One region of the Nonomuraea salmonea genome, then DNA from elsewhere that is predicted to be linked to it. Evidence: riboswitches for the same ligand, from Rfam matches in the RefSeq annotation. Region 1 holds a riboswitch; the other holds the start of a gene.
The links. A riboswitch is a leader RNA that binds a small molecule or an ion and turns the genes downstream of it on or off. The one in region 1 is predicted to bind glycine.
Positions count from the first base shown of each region.

Region 2: linked by a shared signal. The riboswitch ahead of gcvT (glycine cleavage system aminomethyltransferase GcvT) and the one ahead of gcvP (aminomethyl-transferring glycine dehydrogenase) in region 1 are both predicted to bind glycine.

Region 1 covers NZ_JBHMCF010000011.1:49,508-59,401, reverse strand. Annotated here, with positions in the region: gene ACFFR3_RS10795 (sugar phosphate nucleotidyltransferase) at 1-583, shown strand, start outside; gene ACFFR3_RS10790 (double zinc ribbon and FHA domain-containing protein) at 851-1,363, shown strand; gene ftsR (transcriptional regulator FtsR) at 1,387-2,013, shown strand; gene ACFFR3_RS10780 (bifunctional nuclease family protein) at 2,142-2,612, shown strand; gene ACFFR3_RS10775 (MerR family transcriptional regulator) at 2,760-3,380, shown strand; glycine riboswitch at 3,575-3,672, shown strand; gene gcvP (aminomethyl-transferring glycine dehydrogenase) at 3,850-6,702, shown strand; gene ACFFR3_RS10765 (tetratricopeptide repeat protein) at 6,818-7,627, shown strand; gene ACFFR3_RS10760 (hypothetical protein) at 7,779-8,126, opposite strand; gene ACFFR3_RS10755 (alpha/beta hydrolase family protein) at 8,209-8,799, shown strand; gene ACFFR3_RS10750 (DUF5999 family protein) at 9,022-9,213, opposite strand; gene ACFFR3_RS10745 (TetR/AcrR family transcriptional regulator C-terminal domain-containing protein) at 9,415-9,894, opposite strand, start outside.
Region 2 covers NZ_JBHMCF010000003.1:164,094-173,987, forward strand. Annotated here, with positions in the region: gene ACFFR3_RS01965 (FadR/GntR family transcriptional regulator) at 1-177, opposite strand, end outside; gene ACFFR3_RS01970 (glutamine synthetase family protein) at 302-1,672, shown strand; gene ACFFR3_RS01975 (aldehyde dehydrogenase family protein) at 1,682-3,025, shown strand; gene ACFFR3_RS01980 (3-oxoacyl-ACP reductase) at 3,032-3,796, shown strand; gene ACFFR3_RS01985 (gamma-glutamyl-gamma-aminobutyrate hydrolase family protein) at 3,810-4,514, shown strand; glycine riboswitch at 4,569-4,666, shown strand; glycine riboswitch at 4,671-4,754, shown strand; gene gcvT (glycine cleavage system aminomethyltransferase GcvT) at 4,797-5,882, shown strand; gene gcvH (glycine cleavage system protein GcvH) at 5,879-6,268, shown strand; gene ACFFR3_RS02000 (L-serine ammonia-lyase) at 6,326-7,702, shown strand; gene ACFFR3_RS02005 (hypothetical protein) at 7,683-8,198, opposite strand; gene ACFFR3_RS02010 (DUF6286 domain-containing protein) at 8,198-8,797, opposite strand; gene ACFFR3_RS02015 (alanine racemase) at 8,935-9,894, shown strand, end outside.

The DNA.
Region 1 (9,894 bases):
CGTCGTGCTCGACCTGGTGGCCGCCGAGCGGCGGGGCGGCCAGGTGGCGCTGCCGGTCACCACCACCAGGGTCGCCGAGCAGGTCTGCCGCTTCCACGGCGTCCAGGTGCGGTGGACCCCCACCGCGCTCGACGCGCTCACCTCCGCCGCCGCGGGGCCCGACATGATCTTCGCCGCCGACGGGCGCGGCGGGTTCGTGGTGCCGGAGTTCAGCCCGGCCATCGACGGGCTGGCCGCGTTCATGCGGCTGCTCGGGCTGGTGGCCCGCACCCGGCTGTCGCTCAGCCAGATCGACGCGCGCATCCCCGAGGTCAGGCTGCTCAGGCGGACGGTGCCCACCCCGTGGGCGGCCAAGGGCGCGGTCATGCGCTCGGTCATCGAGGCGGCCGAGGCCGAGCCCGACGGCCACCGCGTCGACACCACCGACGGCGTGCGCGTGGCGCGCGAGGACGGGAGCTGGGTGCTGGTGCTGCCCGCCGCCGCCGAGCCGGTCACCGACCTGTGGGCCGAGGCGGGCGACATGGACGGTGCCCAGGCCCTGCTCGAACGCTGGGCCCGCGTCGTCGAGCAGGCGGCCGGGTGACGCCCGCACGCAGAGTGATCGGAAAGTGTTCGCCGATGACGTGCCCAGAGAGTGCCGCAAGATCGTAATGTAGAAACGCGCGGCGGCATGGACCACGGGGCGGGGGCGGCGGTAACTTTATCTGCGTCCGAACCACAGTGCAGCGCCCCGCCTTGACCTTTGCCGCTGATCAGCGTAAGTTGCGGCATTCGCAAACGTGAAAAAGCGAAGCGAGGCGCGCCCAGAGCACCGTCGCCGCGTCTTCGCGGTAGGAGGCCGAGCCGATCGATGCCGAGCGTCTACTGCACGCAGTGCGGGCACGCCAACCCCGAGGATGCCCGTTTCTGTTCCCGTTGTGGGTCGCCGCTGACCAGACCCGAGGTCGCCGGGGACACCACCTCGACGATCTCCATAGCGGGAATCGAGGCGTACGAGGCTGAGACCGGTGACATGCTTCTGGCCGAGCGGGCGATCGTCGAGCAGCTCCCGCCCGGCGCGGCGTTGCTCACGGTGACCAGGGGCCCCAATCAGGGGAGCCGTTTCCGGCTGGACAAAGACCTCACCACGACGGGGCGCCATCCCGAGAGCGACATCTTCCTCGACGACATCACGGTCTCGCGCCGCCACGTCGAGTTCTACCGCCACCGCGGCGGCCAGTTCTCCGTGCGCGACGTGGGCAGCCTCAACGGCACCTATGTCAATCGGGAACGCATCGAGGAGGTTCCTTTGCACTCGGGAGACGAGGTGCAGATCGGCAAGTTCCGCCTTCTCTTCCTGATGCGGGGCAACTCCGGCGTATGACTTCTCAGGCGGCACGCTCGCACATGAGCATCGGGGAAGTGCTCGCGCTCCTGCAGGGCGAGTTCCCCGATGTGACGATCTCCAAGATCAGGTTCTTGGAGGGCGAAGGGCTGATCGAGCCCGAGCGCAGCCCGTCCGGCTACCGTAAGTTCACGCACCTGCACGTCGAGCAGCTGCGCTTCATCCTGACCGAGCAGCGCGACCACTACCTGCCGCTGCGCGTGATCAAGGACAAGATGGCCGAGAGCTTCGGCCGCCCGCGCGCGGTGCAGCAGACGCAGGAGGTCAGGCTCAGCCGGGCCGAGCTGCTCGAGGCGGCGGGCATCGACGACGAGACGCTCACCGAGCTGGAGGACTACGGCCTGCTGGTCCCCGTGGCCAGGCGTTACGACGAAGAGGCGCTCAAGGTGGCCCGCACCGTGGGCGCCCTGGCCAGGTTCGGCCTGCACGCCCGTCATCTGCGGGCGGTCAAGGCGGCGGCCGAGCGCGAGGCGGGGCTGGTCGAGCAGACCGTCGCCCCGATACTCAAACGGCGCCGCCCCGGAGCCATCGGCGAGGCCGACGAGGTGGCCCGCGAACTGTCCACTCTCCTGCTCGACCTGCACGCATCCCTTGTGCGCACGGGGGTGCGGTCGGTCCTGGGTCGTTGATACCGGAGCGAGCTGGGAGGCGAGGGCACATTCCAGGCCCCCTGGGTGTTACGTTGAATTGAACCAGTCAGCAGAAGCGATGTTCGAAGAGCTGTGCCGGGTGACCGGTCAGGAATACGGAGCAGCCCGTGTTGCAGATGGAGGTCGTGGGCGTACGAGTTGAAATGCCCACAAATCAGCCGATCGTCTTGCTCAAGGAGGCACACGGGGAGCGGTTCCTTCCTATATGGATCGGCATGACCGAGGCCACGGCCATCGCCCTGGCCCAGGCGGAGGAGCCGCCGCCGCGGCCGCTCACCCATGATCTCTTCCGGGACGTGCTGAGCGCCCTGGGTGTCGGCTTGCGCGCGGTCAACATCGTCGCCCTGCGCGACGGCATCTTCTTCGCCGACCTGGTCTTCTCCAACGGCGTGGAGGTGAGCGCGCGGCCGTCCGACTCGATCGCGCTCGCCCTGCGCACGGGGGCGCGCATCTTCGCCAGCGAAGAGGTCGTCCAGGAGGCCGGGGTGATCATCCCCGACGACCAGGAGGACGAGGTGGAGAAGTTCAGGGAGTTCCTTGACACGATCACTCCCGAGGACTTCGGCAGGGCGGGGTAGGTATTTCAGTGCATTTACGCTTCACGACGCGCCGAGCCGGATCGTTGACTGAGCATGGTCACGGTCCTACGGTGCAAGTGAAACCCGTGGCCGCCTTTTACGAACCCCCAGATCAGGCCACGGGATGAGAGAAAGCCGGAGGTCCGCGTGGCGGTCAGCAGCGGCGAGGGAAAGACGGCCGGCCAGGAAGATCCGGTGCGGCGCGAGAGCGCGCGGCAGCGTGCCGGGGAGCAGGGCCTGCTCTTCGACGAGCAGCCGACGGCGCTGCCGGACGACATCGGATACCGCGGGCCCACGGCCTGCGCCGCGGCCGGCATCACCTACAGGCAGCTCGACTACTGGGCGCGCACGGGCCTGGTGGAGCCCACGATCAGGGCCGCGCACGGCTCGGGCTCGCAGCGGCTCTACAGCTTCCGCGACATCCTGGTGCTCAAGGTCGTCAAGCGGCTCCTCGACACCGGGGTGTCGCTGCAGCAGATCCGTACGGCAGTCCAGCACCTGCGTGACCGCGGGGTCGCCGACCTCGCCCAGATCACGCTCATGAGCGACGGCGTCAGCGTCTACGAGTGCACCTCGGCGGACGAGGTCATAGATCTTCTCCAGGGCGGGCAGGGCGTGTTCGGCATCGCGCTCGGCCGGGTCTGGCGGGAGGTCGAGGGCTCCCTCGCGGAGCTGCCGGGGGAACGCGCGGCGGTCGAGGACACCGTCCCGGCCGACCACCCCGCTGACGAACTGGCCCGCAGGCGGCGCGCCCGCCGCATCGGCTGACCTGATTCCGTTTCTCACGTTCGCGCCGGGTCGCACGCTGCCCAGGGCAGGGCACGCACCGGCGCGAAGCGGCGACGGAGCGTCACCCGCGGTCCGGCCCTCACCGCCGGACCTGCGGCGAAGTGCGCCCGGAACGGCGGGTGCGGTGCACGGCAATCCCGGCTTACCGTAGTAATCTAGGACAGCAAGGCTGACGACCCCGTGCGGGAGAGTCCCCGGTCCTTCCGGTCCGGGGCGCCGAAGGAGCAACCCTCCCCGGAATCTCTCAGGCAACCGGTACCGCTCGGGCGAGGCAACTCTGGAAAGCAGGCGCGCCCGCCAGGCGTGCCTCACCGACGGTGCAAGCCCTGCGCAGGGGTGAAGCTCTCAGGTCGCGGCACACCACGTGGGGCCGCGCTGACAGAGGGGGAGATCCGGCACTCGCCCGCGCCCCGGCGCCGGTCTCCGTAAGCCTCGGGAGGCACACCCCATGACCGATCTGTCAGCTCCGCCGTTCTCGTCCAGGCATATCGGCCCCTCCGAGCCCGAGCAGCAGCGCATGCTCGAGGCCGTGGGCTTCGAGTCCGTCGCCGACCTCGTGGCCGTCGCCGTGCCCGAGTCGATCAGGGTCAAGGACCGGCTCAGGCTGCCCGCCGCCATCGGCGAGGCCGAGGCCATCGCCGAGCTGCGCGCCCTGGCCGGCCGCAACCAGGTGCTCACCTCCATGATCGGCCTGGGCTACTACGACACCGTCACCCCCGCCGTCATCCGCCGCAACCTGCTGGAGAACCCGGGCTGGTACACCGCCTACACGCCGTACCAGCCGGAGATCTCGCAGGGCCGGCTCGAGGCGCTGCTGAACTTCCAGACCGTCGTCTCCGACCTGACCGGCCTGCCCGTTGCCGGCGCGTCCCTGCTGGACGAGGGCACCGCCGCGGCCGAGGCCATGACGCTGGCCCGGCGGGCCGGCAAGAGCAAGAGCGACGTGTTCGTGGTGGACGCCGACGCGCTGCCGCAGACCAAGGCCGTGCTCGCCACCAGGGCGGAGCCGCTCGGCATCACGCTCGTCGAGCACTCGCTGGACGGCGAGCTGCCCGAGTGCTTCGGCGTCCTCGTGCAGTACCCGGGCGCCTCCGGGCGGCTGCGCGACTTCCGCGCCGTGGCCGCCGCCGCGCACGAGGCCGGCGCGCTCGTCGTGGCCGCCGCCGACCTGCTGGCCCTGACGCTGATCACGGCCCCGGGCGAGCTGGGCGCCGACATCGCCGTCGGGTCCTCGCAGCGCTTCGGCGTGCCGTTCGGGTTCGGCGGGCCGCACGCGGCGTACATGTCCGTACGCGAGGGGCTGCAGCGCCAGCTCCCCGGCCGCCTGGTCGGCGTGTCCGTGGACGCCGACGGCGACCCCGCGTACCGGCTGGCCCTGCAGACCCGCGAGCAGCACATCCGCCGCGAGAAGGCCACCAGCAACATCTGCACCGCCCAGGTGCTGCTGGCCGTCATCGCGAGCATGTACGCCGTCTACCACGGCCCCGAGGGCCTGCGCGGCATCGCCCGCCGGGTGCACCGCCACGCCACCGCCCTGGCCGAGAGCCTCAAGGGCGCCGGCGTCGAGGTCGTGCACGGCGAGTTCTTCGACACCGTGCTCGCCCGCGTGCCCGGCAGGGCCGCCGAGGTCGTGGCCGCCGCCGCCGAGCGGGGCGTCAACCTCTGGCAGGTGGACGCCGACCACGTCTCCGTCGCCTGCGACGAGAAGACCGGCGCCGGCGAGCTGGCCGCCGTACGCGCCGCGTTCGGCGTGACCGGCGGCGTGACCGGCGGCGTGACCGGCGGCATGGAGCCCGAGCAGGCCCCCGACGCGCTGCCCGGCACGCTGCTGCGCGAGAGCGACTACCTCACCCACCCGGTCTTCCACCAGCACCGCTCCGAGACCGCGATGCTGCGCTACCTGCGCAGGCTCCAGGACAAGGACATCGCGCTCGACCGGTCGATGATCCCGCTCGGCTCCTGCACGATGAAGCTGAACGCGACCACCGAGATGGAGCCCATCACCTGGCCGGAGTTCGCGGCCGTGCACCCCTACGCCCCCGAGGCGCAGTCCGAGGGCTACCGCGAGCTGATCGGCACGCTGGAGAGCTGGCTGGCCGAGGTGACCGGCTACGACGCCGTCTCCATCCAGCCGAACGCCGGCTCCCAGGGCGAGTTCGCCGGGCTGCTGGCCATCCGCGCCTACCACCGCGCCAACGGCGAGGGCGAGCGCGACGTCTGCCTCATCCCGTCCTCCGCCCACGGCACCAACGCCGCCAGCGCCGTCATGGCCGGCATGCGGGTCGTCGTCGTGGCCTGCGACGACGACGGCAACGTGGACCTGACCGACCTCGACGCCAAGATCGGCAAGCACCGCGACGCGCTGGCCGCGATCATGGTGACGTACCCGTCCACGCACGGCGTGTACGAGGAGTCCATCACCGAGGTCTGCGCCAAGGTGCACGAGGCCGGCGGCCAGGTCTACGTCGACGGCGCCAACCTCAACGCCCTCGTCGGCCTGGCCAAGCCGGGCGAGTTCGGGGCCGACGTGTCCCACCTCAACCTGCACAAGACCTTCTGCATCCCGCACGGCGGCGGCGGCCCCGGCGTCGGGCCCGTCGCGGTCCGCGCCCACCTGGCCCCCTACCTGCCCGGCCACCCGCTGCGCGGCGGCACGCCGGTCGGGCCCGTCTCCGCGGCGCCGTACGGGTCGGCCGGCATCCTGCCCATCTCGTACGCGTACGTCAGGATGATGGGCGCCGAGGGGCTCACCGCCGCCACGCAGCAGGCCATCCTGTCGGCCAACTACCTCGCCCGCCGGCTGGCCCCGCACTACCCGGTTCTCTATACCGGCCGCGGCGGCCTGGTCGCGCACGAGTGCATCATCGACCTGCGGCAGATCACCAAGGAGACCGGCGTCACCGTGGACGACGTGGCCAAGCGCCTCATCGACTACGGTTTCCACGCGCCGACCATGTCGTTCCCCGTGGCCGGCACGCTGATGATCGAGCCCACTGAGAGCGAGGACCTCGCCGAGCTCGACCGGTTCGTGGACGCCATGATCGCCATCCGCGGCGAGATCGCCAAGGTGGCCTCGGGCCACTACGACAAGACCGACAACCCGCTGCGCAACGCGCCGCACACGGCCGAGTCGGTCAGCGCCGACGAGTGGCCGCACCCCTACAGCCGCAGCGAGGCCGCCTACCCGGTGCCGTCGCTGCGCGAGGGCAAGTACTGGGTGCCGGTGCGCCGCATCGACCAGGCCTACGGCGACCGCAACCTGGTGTGCTCCTGCCCGCCGCTGGAGGCGTACGAGGACTGAGCGGCTCCTGGCGGGCGGGGCTCCCACCCGCCCGCCATTCGCAGGGCGTCAAGTGAGCAGACATGATCGCTCGAAGTCGTTAGGCTCAGGGCGACCGTCCCCACAAGGAGCTCCGTTGACGTCCTCAGAGCTGGAGACCTCACCTCTCGACACCGCCCGCCGCCTGGCCGAACGCGGCGACCTCGACGCCGCCGCGGCCATCCTGGGCGAGCTGGCCGGCGACCCCGACGAGCCCGACAGGGCCCAGGCCGCCGTGGGCCTCGCCGTCGTGCTGGAGCAGCGCGGCGACGTCGAGGCCGCCAGGAAGGCCGCCAGGACCGCGCTGGCCACCGGCCACCCCGAATACGCCGCCCAGGCCGCCTGCCATCTCGCCCAGGGGTTCGAGCGCGAGGAGCGCGACGAGCAGGCCAGGGCCGCCTGGCAGGCCGTGCTGGGGGTGGGCACGCCCGCGTACGTGCCGCTCGCCCACCTCGCCCTGGCCCGGCTCGCCGTCCGCGACGGCAACCTGGAGGAGGCCGAGAAGGAGCTGCGCGCGGCCATGGAGGCCGGCATGCAGGCGGGGGACGAGCGGGTCGGTGCGCACGCCGCCCAGCGGCTCGCCGACCTGATGGTCGAGCACGGAGAGCCAGGGGCGGCGGCCGAGGTGCTGCTGGACGCCCTGGAGTTCGCGCCCGAGGACGAGGTGCCGGGGCTGCGGGTGCAGCTCGGCATCGCGCATCTGGAGCTCGCCTGCGCGGAGTTCGCCGAGAGCGTCGAAGGCGGCGCCGACGCCCGGACCGGCGCTCTCGCCATCGAGCTCCTGGCCCGCACCCTGCCGCTACGCGGGCGGGCGGACGACGCCGACCGGGTGTGGACGTACGGGCTGGAACACGAGAACGAGGCCCTCGCCGCCGAAGTCCGCCTCCGCTACCACCGCGACGCCTGATTCCCGCTGAGACCGACTCAGACCCGCGCCGGACGGCCGCGCCCCCGCGTCCGGGCACGGGCGGCTCAGTGGCGGAGGATGCCGGGCGTGCGGCCTGGGTCTGGTCGCGGCGTTCGGTGGCGCTTGAGCAGCGGCCTGGTCACGGGGACTCTCAGCGGCGGCGCATGACGGCGGCGGCTGCTGCCACGTTGACGACGACGATCGCGAGCCAGGCGATCACCAGGCCATAGCCGCCCGCGGTCGCCCCTGCGACCCCGGTCAGCGGGATGCCGAGAGCCAGCGAGCCGAGGACGATGGGCACCATCGGCGCGGCCGGGCTGGTCTGCTTCCCCCTGGGAACGGCGTCGTGCCGTTCGAGCTCGGCGTGCACGCGGTGGGCGATGGTGGCGTCGAGGCGCTCGACGAACGCGTCGATGAGGGCGGCCTCGTACTCCGGGCCCAGATCACGACGAGCTTCGAGCGTGGCCTGCAAGTCGTCCCGGAGGGATTTTTCTGGCATGAGATCCATCATGCTCCCATCTCGGCGCGCCGTCATCCGACCTGAGAGCTAGCGCGGGATCCTTCGCAGGTACGGTGCTGCCATGCAGGTGATGACCCCGAGAGGGCCGGCGCTGGCCGAGATCGACGAGGCCGGCGACCCGCGGCTGCTGCTGGTGCTGACCCACGGCTCGGCCGGCACCGTGGACGCGCCCGACCTGCTGGCCGTGCGCGCGGCGGCGTTGGGGGCCGGGGCGACGGTGGTCCGGGTGACGCAGGCGTTCCGGGTGGCGGGGGCGCGGGCGCCCGGCTCGCCCGCCCGGCAGGACGAGGCGTGGGAGGTTGTCCTGGACGAGCTGCGCAAGCGCCTGCCGGACCTGCCGCTCGTGCAGGGCGGGCGGAGCAACGGGGCGCGGGTGGCCTGCCGTACGGCCGAGGCCGTCGGCGCGGCCGCCGTGGTGGCGCTGGCCTTTCCGCTGCACCCGCCGGGCAAGCCCGAACGGTCCCGCGCCGACGAGCTGCGTGCGGCCGGGGTGGACGTGCTGGTGGTGAACGGCGATCGCGACCCGTTCGGTGTGCCCGACGCGGCGGACGCGACCCGGCTGGTGGTGCTGCCGGGGGAGGGGCACGACCTGAAACGGGACCCCGCCCGGGTGGGCGAGATCGTCGCACAATGGATCACCCGATACGCCTAGCCCTCGGGAGCTACGTACGGGCCGCCTGATTCTTCGACAGAGGCGGCGTCCAGGCCGGGAGGTTCGGGCGCTCGTTTCGCTGTTCGTGGGGGCGGGGTGGCGGCCGGGAGGTGTGGTCACTCGGCCGGCCGCTCGTCGCCGCGCCTCAGCGGGTCCGGCCGCGCCTCGGCGGGCCGGTGGCGGTGGTGCCGGGGCGGCGTGTCCCGGCGCCCGACTTTGAGGTCAGGCCGCGCCTACGACAGGGCGGTGCGGAGCGATGGCGGTGCCGCTGGGCAGGAGCTCTCCGGTGTCCTCGAACAGGACGACGCCGTTGCAGAGCAGGCTCCACCCCTGTTCGGGGTGGCTGGCGAGGGTGCGGGCCGCTTCGCGGTCCGGCGCCTCGGCATCCGGACAGGCCGGGTCGTGCGGGCACATCGGCGTGCCTCCGATATCTCGTGGGATGCTCCCGTGATGGAGGGGCGGGAGCCGGCTCGGGTAGTTGTGCTGGCAAGTGTGCGACCTAAGTCACACGTTTCGACATAGTCCGTTAGGACTGTTACAGGAGGGTCCCCGAACCGTGTGACCTTCGACACAGCGTGCCTTATGCAGGATAACCGGCCAAGCGCGCCACGCGCATCACGTTTGCAAACCCTTGAGAAGAGCGTCGAGTCCGCGCTCGAAGTCCACATCGGCTCTTTCGTCCCGCCTGACCCATTCATCGACTTCGGGGTCCGCCCAGCCCGACTGCTGCACCTCGACCGCCACGCTGCCGAAGACGAAGGCCCGCAGCGCGCGCACGGCCTCGGCGGCGTCCGGCAGGCCGGCGTCGGTGAGCTGGTCGATCTGCTCCCTGATCGTGATCATGGTGGCGCCCTTGGGCGGCTTGGTGAGCGCCAGGGCCAGCACGCCGGGGTGGTCGCGCAGCAGCTCCCTGCTCGCCCGGCACCACGCCTTGGCCGTCTCCTGCCAGGTCGGGCCTGGCTCGACGTGGACGGCCGTGACGTGCTCGGCCAGCGCGTCCATCAGCGCCTCTTTGCCCCGGGGCAGGTGGTGGTAGATGGCCATCGCCTCGACCTGCAGCGCGTCGCCCAGCCGGCGCATCGTGAGGCGGCGCAG
Region 2 (9,894 bases), on a different contig from region 1:
CAGCGCCCTGATGGCCTCACGCAAGGTGACCCGGCTGATGCCGAGCTGGACGGCGAGCTCGCGCTCGGGCGGCAGTTTGCCCCCCGGCGGGACGACGCCGAGCTTGATCGCCTGGAGCAGCCGCTCGACCGTCTCCTCGAAGGCGTTGCCGGCCCTGACCGGCCGCAACACCGTCATCAAACGCGCCGACTCGTCCAACGTGTCCTCAGGCCTTGACAAGTGATCCCACCATGCACATCAATGGTCTGAGACTAGCCCAATCAGCGGGAAAGCGCGTCAGGCCAGATCGGAGCGACGTAGCGTGAGCGATCGAGCGAGCAGCGGGTTCCTGTCCGTGACCGAGCTGCGCGACGACATCGCCGCCGGCCGGATCGACACCGTGCTCCTCGCGATCGCCGACATGCAGGGCAGGTTGCAGGGCAAGCGGCTGTCGGCGCGCTACTTCCTCGACGAGGTGCTGCAGCACGGCTCAGAGGGCTGCAACTACCTGCTGGCCGTCGACGTGGACATGAACACCGTCCCGGGTTACGCCATGTCGTCCTGGGAGCGGGGCTACGGCGACTTCGTCATGAAGCCCGACCTTTCGACGCTGCGCCGGGTGCCCTGGCACGAGGGAACCGCGCTGGTCATGGCCGACCTCGCATGGGAGGGCGGCGCCGAGGTGACCGCCTCGCCGCGCCAGATCCTGCGCCGCCAGCTCGCCCGGCTGCAGGAGCGCGGCCTGGCCGCGTACGTCGGCACGGAGCTGGAGTTCGTCATCTACGACGACACCTACGAGGACGCCTGGCGCCGCGCGTACCGCGATCTGACCCCCGCGAACCTCTACAACGTCGACTACTCGCTGCTCGGCACCGGCCGCGTCGAGAAGCTGCTGCGGCGGATCAGGCGTGAGATGGAGGGCGCGGGCCTCTACGTCGAGTCGGCCAAGGGCGAGTGCAACCTGGGCCAGCACGAGATCGCCTTCCGCTACGCCGAGGCGCTGGCGACCTGCGACAACCACGTCATCTACAAGACGGGGGCCAAGGAGATCGCCGCCCAGGAGGGCCGGTCGATCACGTTCATGGCCAAGCCGAACCAGCGTGAGGGCAACTCCTGCCACATCCACATCTCGCTGCGCAGCGTGGACGGCGACCCGGTGATGGCGGGTGAGGGGCCGTACGGGATGTCCCAGCTGGGCGCCGGTTTCGTGGCCGGGCAGCTGGCCGCGATGCGGGAGCTGACCCTGCTGTACGCGCCCAACATCAACTCCTACAAACGTTTCGTGCCCGGCAGCTTCGCCCCCACGGCGCTCAAGTGGGGCGTGGACAACCGCACCTGCTCGCTGCGCCTGGTCGGCCACGGCCTGTCGCTACGAGTGGAGAACCGCGTGCCGGGCGGCGACGTGAACCCGTACCTGGCGGTGGCGGGGCTGATCGCGGCGGGGCTGCACGGCATCGACGCCGAACTGCCGCTGGAGGATCCGTACGCGGGCAACGCCTACGCCTCGGGGGCGGAGCGGGTGCCGGCGACGTTGCGCGAGGCGCTGGCCGTGTTCGAGGGGTCGAAGCTGGCCAAGGAGGCGTTCGGCGAGGACGTGGTCGAGCACTACGCCAACAACGCGCGGGTGGAGCTGGCCGCGTTCGACGCGGCGGTGACGGACTGGGAGATGTTCCGTGGTTTCGAGCGGATGTGACGGGCTCGCATGAAAATCGTGAATCCGGCCACGGAAGAGGTGCTGGCCGACGTCGAACTCGCCGACGCGGCCGAGGTCGACCGGGCCGTGGAGCGTGCCAGGACGGCGTACGCGGGCTGGCGCGCGGTCGCGCCGGGTGACCGGGCGAGGCTGCTGCGCAGGTTCGCGGACCTGGTGGACGCGCACGGCGCGGAGCTGGCCGAGCTTGAGCTGGCCAACGCCGGGCACCCGATCGGCAACGCCCGCTGGGAGGCCGGCGCCGTACGCGACGTGCTGCACTTCTACGCGGGCGCGCCCGAGCGCGAGCACGGCAGGCAGATCCCGGTCGCGGGCGGCGTGGACGTCACCTTCCACGAGCCGCTCGGTGTGGTCGGGGTCATCGTGCCGTGGAACTTCCCGATGCTGATCATGTCGTGGGGCGTGGCCCCCGCGCTGGCGGCCGGCAACACGGTGATCGTGAAGCCGGCCGAGTGGACCCCGCTGACGGCGCTGAGGCTGGCCGAGCTGGCCTTGGCGGCGGGCCTCCCCGAGGGGGTGCTCCAGGTGCTGCCTGGGGCAGGGGAGGTCGCGGGCGCCCGCCTGGTCGAGCATCCCGGCGTGGCGAAGATCGTGTTCACCGGCTCGACCGAGGTGGGCAAGGAGATCGCGGCGAAGGCGGCGCGCCAGGTCAAGCGGGTGACGCTGGAGCTGGGCGGCAAGTCGGCCAACATCGTCTTCGCCGACGCCGACCTGGAGAAGGCGGCGGCGACGGCGCCGTACGCGGTGTTCGACAACTCGGGCCAGGACTGCTGCGCCCGCTCCCGCCTGCTCGTCCAGTCGAGCGTGTACGACGAGTTCATGTCCCTGCTCGCCCCCGCCGTGCTGGGCGTCAAGGTGGGCGACCCGCGCGACGATGCCACCGAGATGGGCCCGCTCATCAGCGCCGAGCACCTGGCCCGCGTCGCGAGCTTCGTCGACGGCGACCCCTACGTGCAGGGCTCGTGCCCCGAGGGCAGGGGCTACTGGTTCCCGCCCACCGTGCTGACCCCCGAGGTCACCGACCGGGCGTTCACCGAGGAGATCTTCGGCCCGGTCCTGTCGGTGGCCAGGTTCGAGGACGAGGCCGACGCCGTCCGCATCGCCAACGACACCCCGTACGGGCTGAGCGGCTCCATCTGGACCCGCGACGTGGGGCGGGCGCTGCGGGTGGCCAGGGCCGTCGAGTCGGGGGCGCTGTCGGTCAACTCCCACTCCTCCGTCCGCTACTGGACCCCGTTCGGCGGCTTCAAGCAGTCCGGACTCGGCAGGGAGCTCGGCGCGGATGCCCTTGCGGCGTTCACCGAGGTCAAGAACGTCTTCATCGCAACGGAGTGACACGGGATGCAGCGGTTGCAGGATCGGGTGGCGGTCATCACGGGAGCGGCGGGCGGCATCGGGCTGGCCACGGCCCGCCGGTTCGCCGAGGAGGGCGCCAAGGTCGTCTGCGCGGACGTCGACGAGGCGGCGGGCAAGCAGGCCGCGAGCGAGGTCGGCGGCCTGTTCGTACGGGCCGACGTCACGAACGAGGACGACGTCGTCCGCATGTTCGCCACCGCGTACGAGACGTACGGCAGCGTGGACATCGCCTTCAACAACGCCGGCATCTCGCCGCCCGACGACGACTCGATCCTGGAGACCGGCATCGAGGCCTGGCGCCGCGTCCAGGAGGTGAACCTGACCAGCGTCTATCTCTGCTGCAAGCACGTCATCCCGTACATGCGGCGGCAGGGCAAGGGCTCGATCATCAACACGGCGTCGTTCGTGGCGGTCATGGGGTCGGCGACCTCGCAGATCTCCTACACCGCCTCCAAGGGCGGCGTGCTGGCGATGTCGCGTGAGCTGGGTGTGCAGTTCGCCAGGGAGGGCATCAGAGTGAACGCGCTGTGTCCAGGCCCGGTGAACACGCCCCTGCTCCAGGAGTTGTTCGCCAAGGACCCGGAGCGGGCGCAGCGGCGGCTGGTGCACGTGCCGGTCGGCCGCTTCGCGGAGGCGTCGGAGATCGCGGCGGCGGTGGCGTTCCTCGCCAGCGACGACGCCTCGTTCGTCACGGCCAGCGAGTTCCTGGTGGACGGCGGCATCTCCGGCGCGTACGTCACGCCGCTCTAGAGGGGGGCACGCCATGCGGCGTCCGGTCATCGGCATCACCTGCTACGTCGAGCAGGCCACGTTCACGGTGTGGCGGGACACGCCCGCCGCGCTGCTGCCGTACGCGTACGTGGAGAAGGTGGCGGCGGCCGGCGGGCAGCCGGTCGTGCTGCCGCCGGCCGGTGAGCCCGCCGCGCTCGTGGGCCGGCTGGACGGGCTCGTGCTGGCGGGCGGCGGTGACATCGACCCGGCCAGGTACGCCGCGGCCCCGCACGAGCGCACCGGCTACGTGCGGGAGTTCCGCGACGAGGCGGAGTTCGCGCTGCTGCGCGCGGCGCTCGACGCCGGGCTGCCCTACCTGGGCATCTGCCGGGGGCTCCAGGTGCTGAACGTGGCGCTCGGCGGCAGCCTGCACCAGCACCTGCCGGACGTCGTGGGCCACACCGGCCACTGCCCAGGCCCTGGCCGCTTCGGCGACCTGCCGGTGACGCCCGTCCCCGGCTCGCGCCTGGCGAAGGCGCTGGGCACGGTGCCGCTGCCGGAGCCGCTGCCGGTGCCGCACTACCACCACCAGGGCGTGGACCGGCTCGCGCCCGGCCTGTCGGTCACCGCGACGGCGGCGGACGGCACGATCGAGGCGGTGGAGCTGGAGGGCGCCGGGTTCGCGATGGCGGTGCAGTGGCACCCGGAGGTGGCGGAGGATCGGGCGCTCTTCGAGACGCTGGTCGCGGCCTGCTGAACCGCGAACGCGACAACAGCCCCATATCCCCACTAGGCTGGCGGACATCACCGACGAAACCGTGCGGGAGAGTGCCCTGACAGCCGGTCAGGGCCCCTGAAGGAGCAAGCCCTCCCCGCGAACCTCTCAAGGCAAAGGACCGCACGGCTACGGTGTCTCTGGAAAGCAGGCCCTCGCGGCCTCGCCGAAGGTGAAAGTCCGGCAAAAGTCGGGCGAAGCTCTCAGGCACCGATGACAGAGGGGGAGGATGCTGGCATCCACTCCTGTCCTGAGGTGCGTCCAATGTCCCGACCGACACCGCTCCGAGACGTTCACGAGAGCCTCGGCGCCACCCTGACCGACTTCGCCGGCTGGCTCATGCCCCTCCGGTACGGCAGCGAGTCCGCCGAGCACCGGGCCGTCCGCGAGGCGGCCGGTCTGTTCGACCTGTCGCACATGGGCGAGATCTTCCTGACCGGCCCGCAGGCCGCCGAGGCGCTCGACTACGCGCTGGTCGGCCACCTGTCGGCGCTGGCCGTCGGCCGGGCCCGTTACACCATGATCGTGAACGAGCGCGGCGGAGTGCTCGACGACCTCATCGTCTACCGGCTCGGTGACGAGGAGTTCATGGTCGTGGCGAACGCCTCCAACTACGAGAAGGTGGCCCGCGAGCTGCAGGAGCGCGCGAAGGCGTACGACGCGGTGGTCGAGGACCGCTCCGACCGGTACGCGCTGATCGCCGTCCAGGGCCCGCGCGCGCAGGAGATCCTGGCCACGCTCACCGACGCCGACCTGGCCGGGCTCAAGTACTACGCCGGCCTGCCCGGCACGGTGGACGGCCGGCAGGCGCTCATCGCCCGTACCGGTTACACCGGCGAGGACGGCTTCGAGCTGTTCGTCGCGGGCGAGGACGCCGTCCCGCTCTGGGGCGCGCTCATGACGGCCGGCGAGCCGTACGGGCTCAAGCCCGCGGGCCTGTCCAGCCGCGACACGCTCCGCCTCGAGGCCGGCATGCCGCTGTACGGCAACGAGCTCGACGCGGAGCTGACCCCGTTCGACGCGGGGCTGGGCAGGGTGGTGAAATTCGACAAGCCCGGTGACTTCGTCGGCCGGTCTGCGCTCGAGGCGGTCAAGGACGACCAGCCGCGGCGCCGGCTCGTCGGCCTGGTCGCGCGGGGCCGCCGGGTGCCGCGCCACGGTTACCCGGTCACCCGAGACGGCGCCGTCGTCGGCGAGGTCACCAGCGGTGCGCCTTCCCAGAGCCTGGGCAAGCCCATCGCGATGGCCTACGTGGACACCGGCGCCGATTCAGGCCTGGCTGTGGACATCCGGGGCAGCCATGAACCTGTGGACCTGGTTGAGCTGCCCTTTTACAGGAGGAACAAGTGAGCAACATCCCTGACGACCTGAGCTACACCAAGGAGCACGAGTGGGTGCGCGGTGTCGAGGACAGCGTCACCGTGACCGTCGGCATCACGGCCTTCGCCGCCGACTCCCTTGGTGACGTCGTCTACGTGCAGCTCCCCGAGGTCGGCAGCAACGTCGAGCCGGGTGACTCCGTCGGCGAGGTGGAGTCGACCAAGTCGGTGAACGAGATCTACACGCCGGTCGGCGGTGAGGTCGTCGAGGTGAACCAGGCGGTCGTGGACGACCCGAGCCTGGCCAACAGCGACCCGTACGGCGAGGGCTGGATGTTCAAGGTCCGTGTGGAGGGCGACCCCGAGGAGCTGCTCTCGCCTGAGGAGTACACCGCCCTGACCGCGGGCGACTCCTGACCCACCCGCCGGGGCCCGCCGAGCCGGGCCCCGGCCCTTCATGAAGGGCGCACATCAATGGCGATCAGCGTCTTCGACCTCTTCAAGATCGGCATCGGCCCGTCGAGCTCCCACACGGGCGGCCCGATGGCCGCCGCTCACAAGTTCGCCCGCGGCCTGCACCAGGACGGAATGCTCGACCAGGTGTCCCGCGTGGAGGTCATCCTGTACGGCTCGCTCGGCCTGACCGGCAAGGGCCACGGCAGTGACAAGGCCGTCCTGCTGGGCCTGTCGGGCGAAAAGCCGGAGCTGGTCGACGTCGACACCGTGGACGCCCGCATCGCCGCCATGCGCGAGTCGGGCACGGTCCCGCTCTTCGGCACTCATGAGATCCCGTTCGTCGTCGGCGAGCACCTCGTCTTCGAGCGTAAGATCTCGCTGCCCGAGCACCCCAACGGCATGCGCTTCACCGCCTGGGACGCCTCGGGCGAGCGGCTGCGGGAAAAGGTCTACTTCTCCGTCGGCGGCGGCTTCGTGGTGGACGAGCAGGCCACCGGCGCCGACCGCATCAAGCCCGACGACACCGTCCTGCCCTACCCGTTCACCACCGCCGAGGAGCTGCTCAAGCACTGCTCCGCCACCGGCCTGTCGATCTCCGCGCTGATGCTGGAGAACGAGAAGGCGTTCGGCCGCACCGAGGAGGAGATCAGGGGCGGCCTGATGAACCTGTGGCGGGTGATGTCCGAGTGCGTCACGCGCGGCATCGCCAAGGAGGGCGTGCTGCCCGGCGGCCTCAAGGTCAAGCGCCGCGCCAACCAGCTGCACCGCCGCCTGCAGTCCGAGCCGCCGGAGAAGGACCCGTTGCAGGCGATGGACTGGGTGACGCTGTTCGCGCTGGCCGTCAACGAGGAGAACGCGGCGGGCGGCCGGATCGTCACCGCCCCGACCAACGGCGCCGCCGGCATCATCCCGGCCGTGCTGACCTACTACACCCGGTTCGTCCCGCACGCCGACGACGACGGCGTCATCAGGTTCCTGCTGACGGCGGGCGCGGTCGGGGTGCTGTTCAAGGAGAACGCCTCGATCTCCGGCGCCGAGGTGGGCTGCCAGGGCGAGGTGGGCTCGGCCTGCTCGATGGCCTCTGCGGGGCTCACCGAGGCGCTGGGCGGCACGCCCGAGCAGGTGGAGAACGCCGCCGAGATCGGCATCGAGCACAACCTGGGGCTGACCTGCGACCCGATCGGCGGCCTGGTGCAGATCCCGTGCATCGAGCGCAACGCGGTGGCCTCCAACAAGGCGATCACCGCGGCCAGGATCGCGCTGCGCGGCGACGGCAAGCACTTCGTCTCGCTCGACCGGGCCATCAAGACCATGCGCGACACCGGCCGCGACATGCTCGACAAGTACAAGGAGACCTCGCGCGGCGGCCTCGCGGTCAACGTGATCGAGTGCTGACCTGACGCCGTACGTGCAGGCGGACCACGGCGGGGCACTCGTCGTCGCGGACCTCGCGCCGGATCCGCCCCACGATGTCCTGGTCCAGCTTGCTCACGATCGCGCCCACGTCGGCGGCGGCCGGGCAGGTCAGGCCGATGCGCAGGCCGTCGGCGGCCACCCGGACCCCTGCCCTGCCGAGCCCGTCCACGCCCTTGAGCCCGACGAACAGCATCGCGGTGCCGGTGCCGTTGTGGGTGCCGCGGCGGCCCCAGCCGAGGCTGAGCAGCAGCCAGCGCAGCGCCAGCAGGGTCAGGAACAGCAGGGCGAAGGCGACGAACCAGAGCGGCCACGGCTCCTCGGCCAGCGTCTTCCTGGCGGCGGCCGGCAGCACCTTGGCGCCCGGCGGCAGGTCGAAGAAGCGGTCCTGGCCGCGCAGCCACGCGTACCCGCCGAGGGCCAGGAGGATCGCCCCGACGACGGCGAGGCCCACCCGGTTGCCCGCGTACTGGCGCATCAGGCGGCCCTCCTGCGCAGACGGACGACGACCTCGCAGGTGCTCAGCGTGCCGACGCCGGCCAGGCGGTCGCCCACGACGGTGCCGACCTGCCTGAGCATCTGCCCCGAGCTCTCCCCGCTGGTCATGACCGTGACCTCGATCGTGCGGCGGCGCAGCCTGACGCTCGCCCGCTCCACGCCGGCCACCTGCTGGGCGGCGGCGCGCAGGGTGCGGCGCAGGCCCGCGCGGGTGATGCCGATGACGATGAGCGGGTCGTCGGTCTCCACCGGCACCAGCCGGGTACGTCCCGGCATGATCGCGAGCAGCAGCATGAGCGTGCCCGCTCCGGCCAGGCCCATCGCCACGATCTCCAGCTCCGGCCAGGTGCTCCGGCTCGCCAGCTCGATCAGCTCGTTGACCGGCACCCAGCCGAGCGGCCTGCCGAGCAGCGCGGCGACCACCTCGGCCGCGGTCGCCCCCAGGCCGGCGGCCAGCGTGAGCGCCACGAGGGCGCCGGGAACGGTACGCGCCGGCCGCAGCGCCCTGGTCGCCCGGCGCAGCCCGGTGTTCCGCGGGGCGACGACGGCACCGGGCAGGAGCTGCTGAAGCGTGGTCATCACACCGACAGACGTACATGCAGGGCGCCGGGGCGGTACCGCGCCCTCGCCGCCGGTTTGCCCGAACATTACGGGGACCGCAACTAACACGAACAAGCCTCATGTTCATTTGCCCGATATGCGGATACGCTGCCGGTATGGATGATCGGCAGCGGTACGACCGGGCCACCGCCGCCCTCGAACCGCCGTTCGCGCTGCTCGACCTCGCCGCCCTGCGGGCCAACGCCGCCGGCCTCGTACGCCGCGCCGCCGGCAAGCCCATCAGGGTGGCCACCAAGTCCGTACGCAGCCGGGCACTCCTCGACCGCGTCCTCGCCATGGACGGCTTCCGCGGCCTCATGGCCTTCACCCTGCCCGAGGCGCTCTGGCTCGCCGGGCACGGCCACACCGACATCCTCGTCGCCTACCCCACCGCCGACCGGCACGCCCTGGCCGCACTCGCGGGAGACGCGCGGGCCGCAGAACGGATCACGGTCACCGTCGACTCGGCCGCCCACCTCGACTTCGTCGAGGCCGCCGTGGCGGGCGTCCGGCCGCGCGCCGAGATCAGGCTCTGCCTCGACATCGACGCCGGCTACGTCGCCTTCGGCGGCAGGTTCAGGGCCGGCGCGCTGCGCTCCCCCGTCCGCGAGCCCGACCAGGCCGCCGACCTCGCCGCGAGCATCGCCGGACGGCCCGGCCTCCGCCTCGCCGGGCTGCTGGCGTACGAGGCGCAGATCGCCGGCGTCGGCGACGACCCGCCGGGCAACGCCGTCCACACCCGGCTCATCAGGCTCATGCAGGCCCGCTCCGCCAGGGACCTCGTGCTGCGCAGGGGCAGGATCGTCAACGCCGTACGCCAGGTCGCCGACCTCGAGTTCGTCAACGGCGGCGGCACCGGCAGCGTCGAGCGGACCGTCCGCGAGAAGGCCGTCACCGAGGTGGCCGCCGGGTCCGGCCTGTTCCATCCGCGGCTCTTCGACTTCTACCGCGCGTTCACCGGCGTGCCCGCCGCCCTCTTCGCACTCCCCGTCGTACGCCGCCCGGCCAGGGACGTCGTCGCCGTGCTGGGCGGCGGTTACATCGCCTCGGGGTCACCGGCGCCCAGCAGGGCGCCG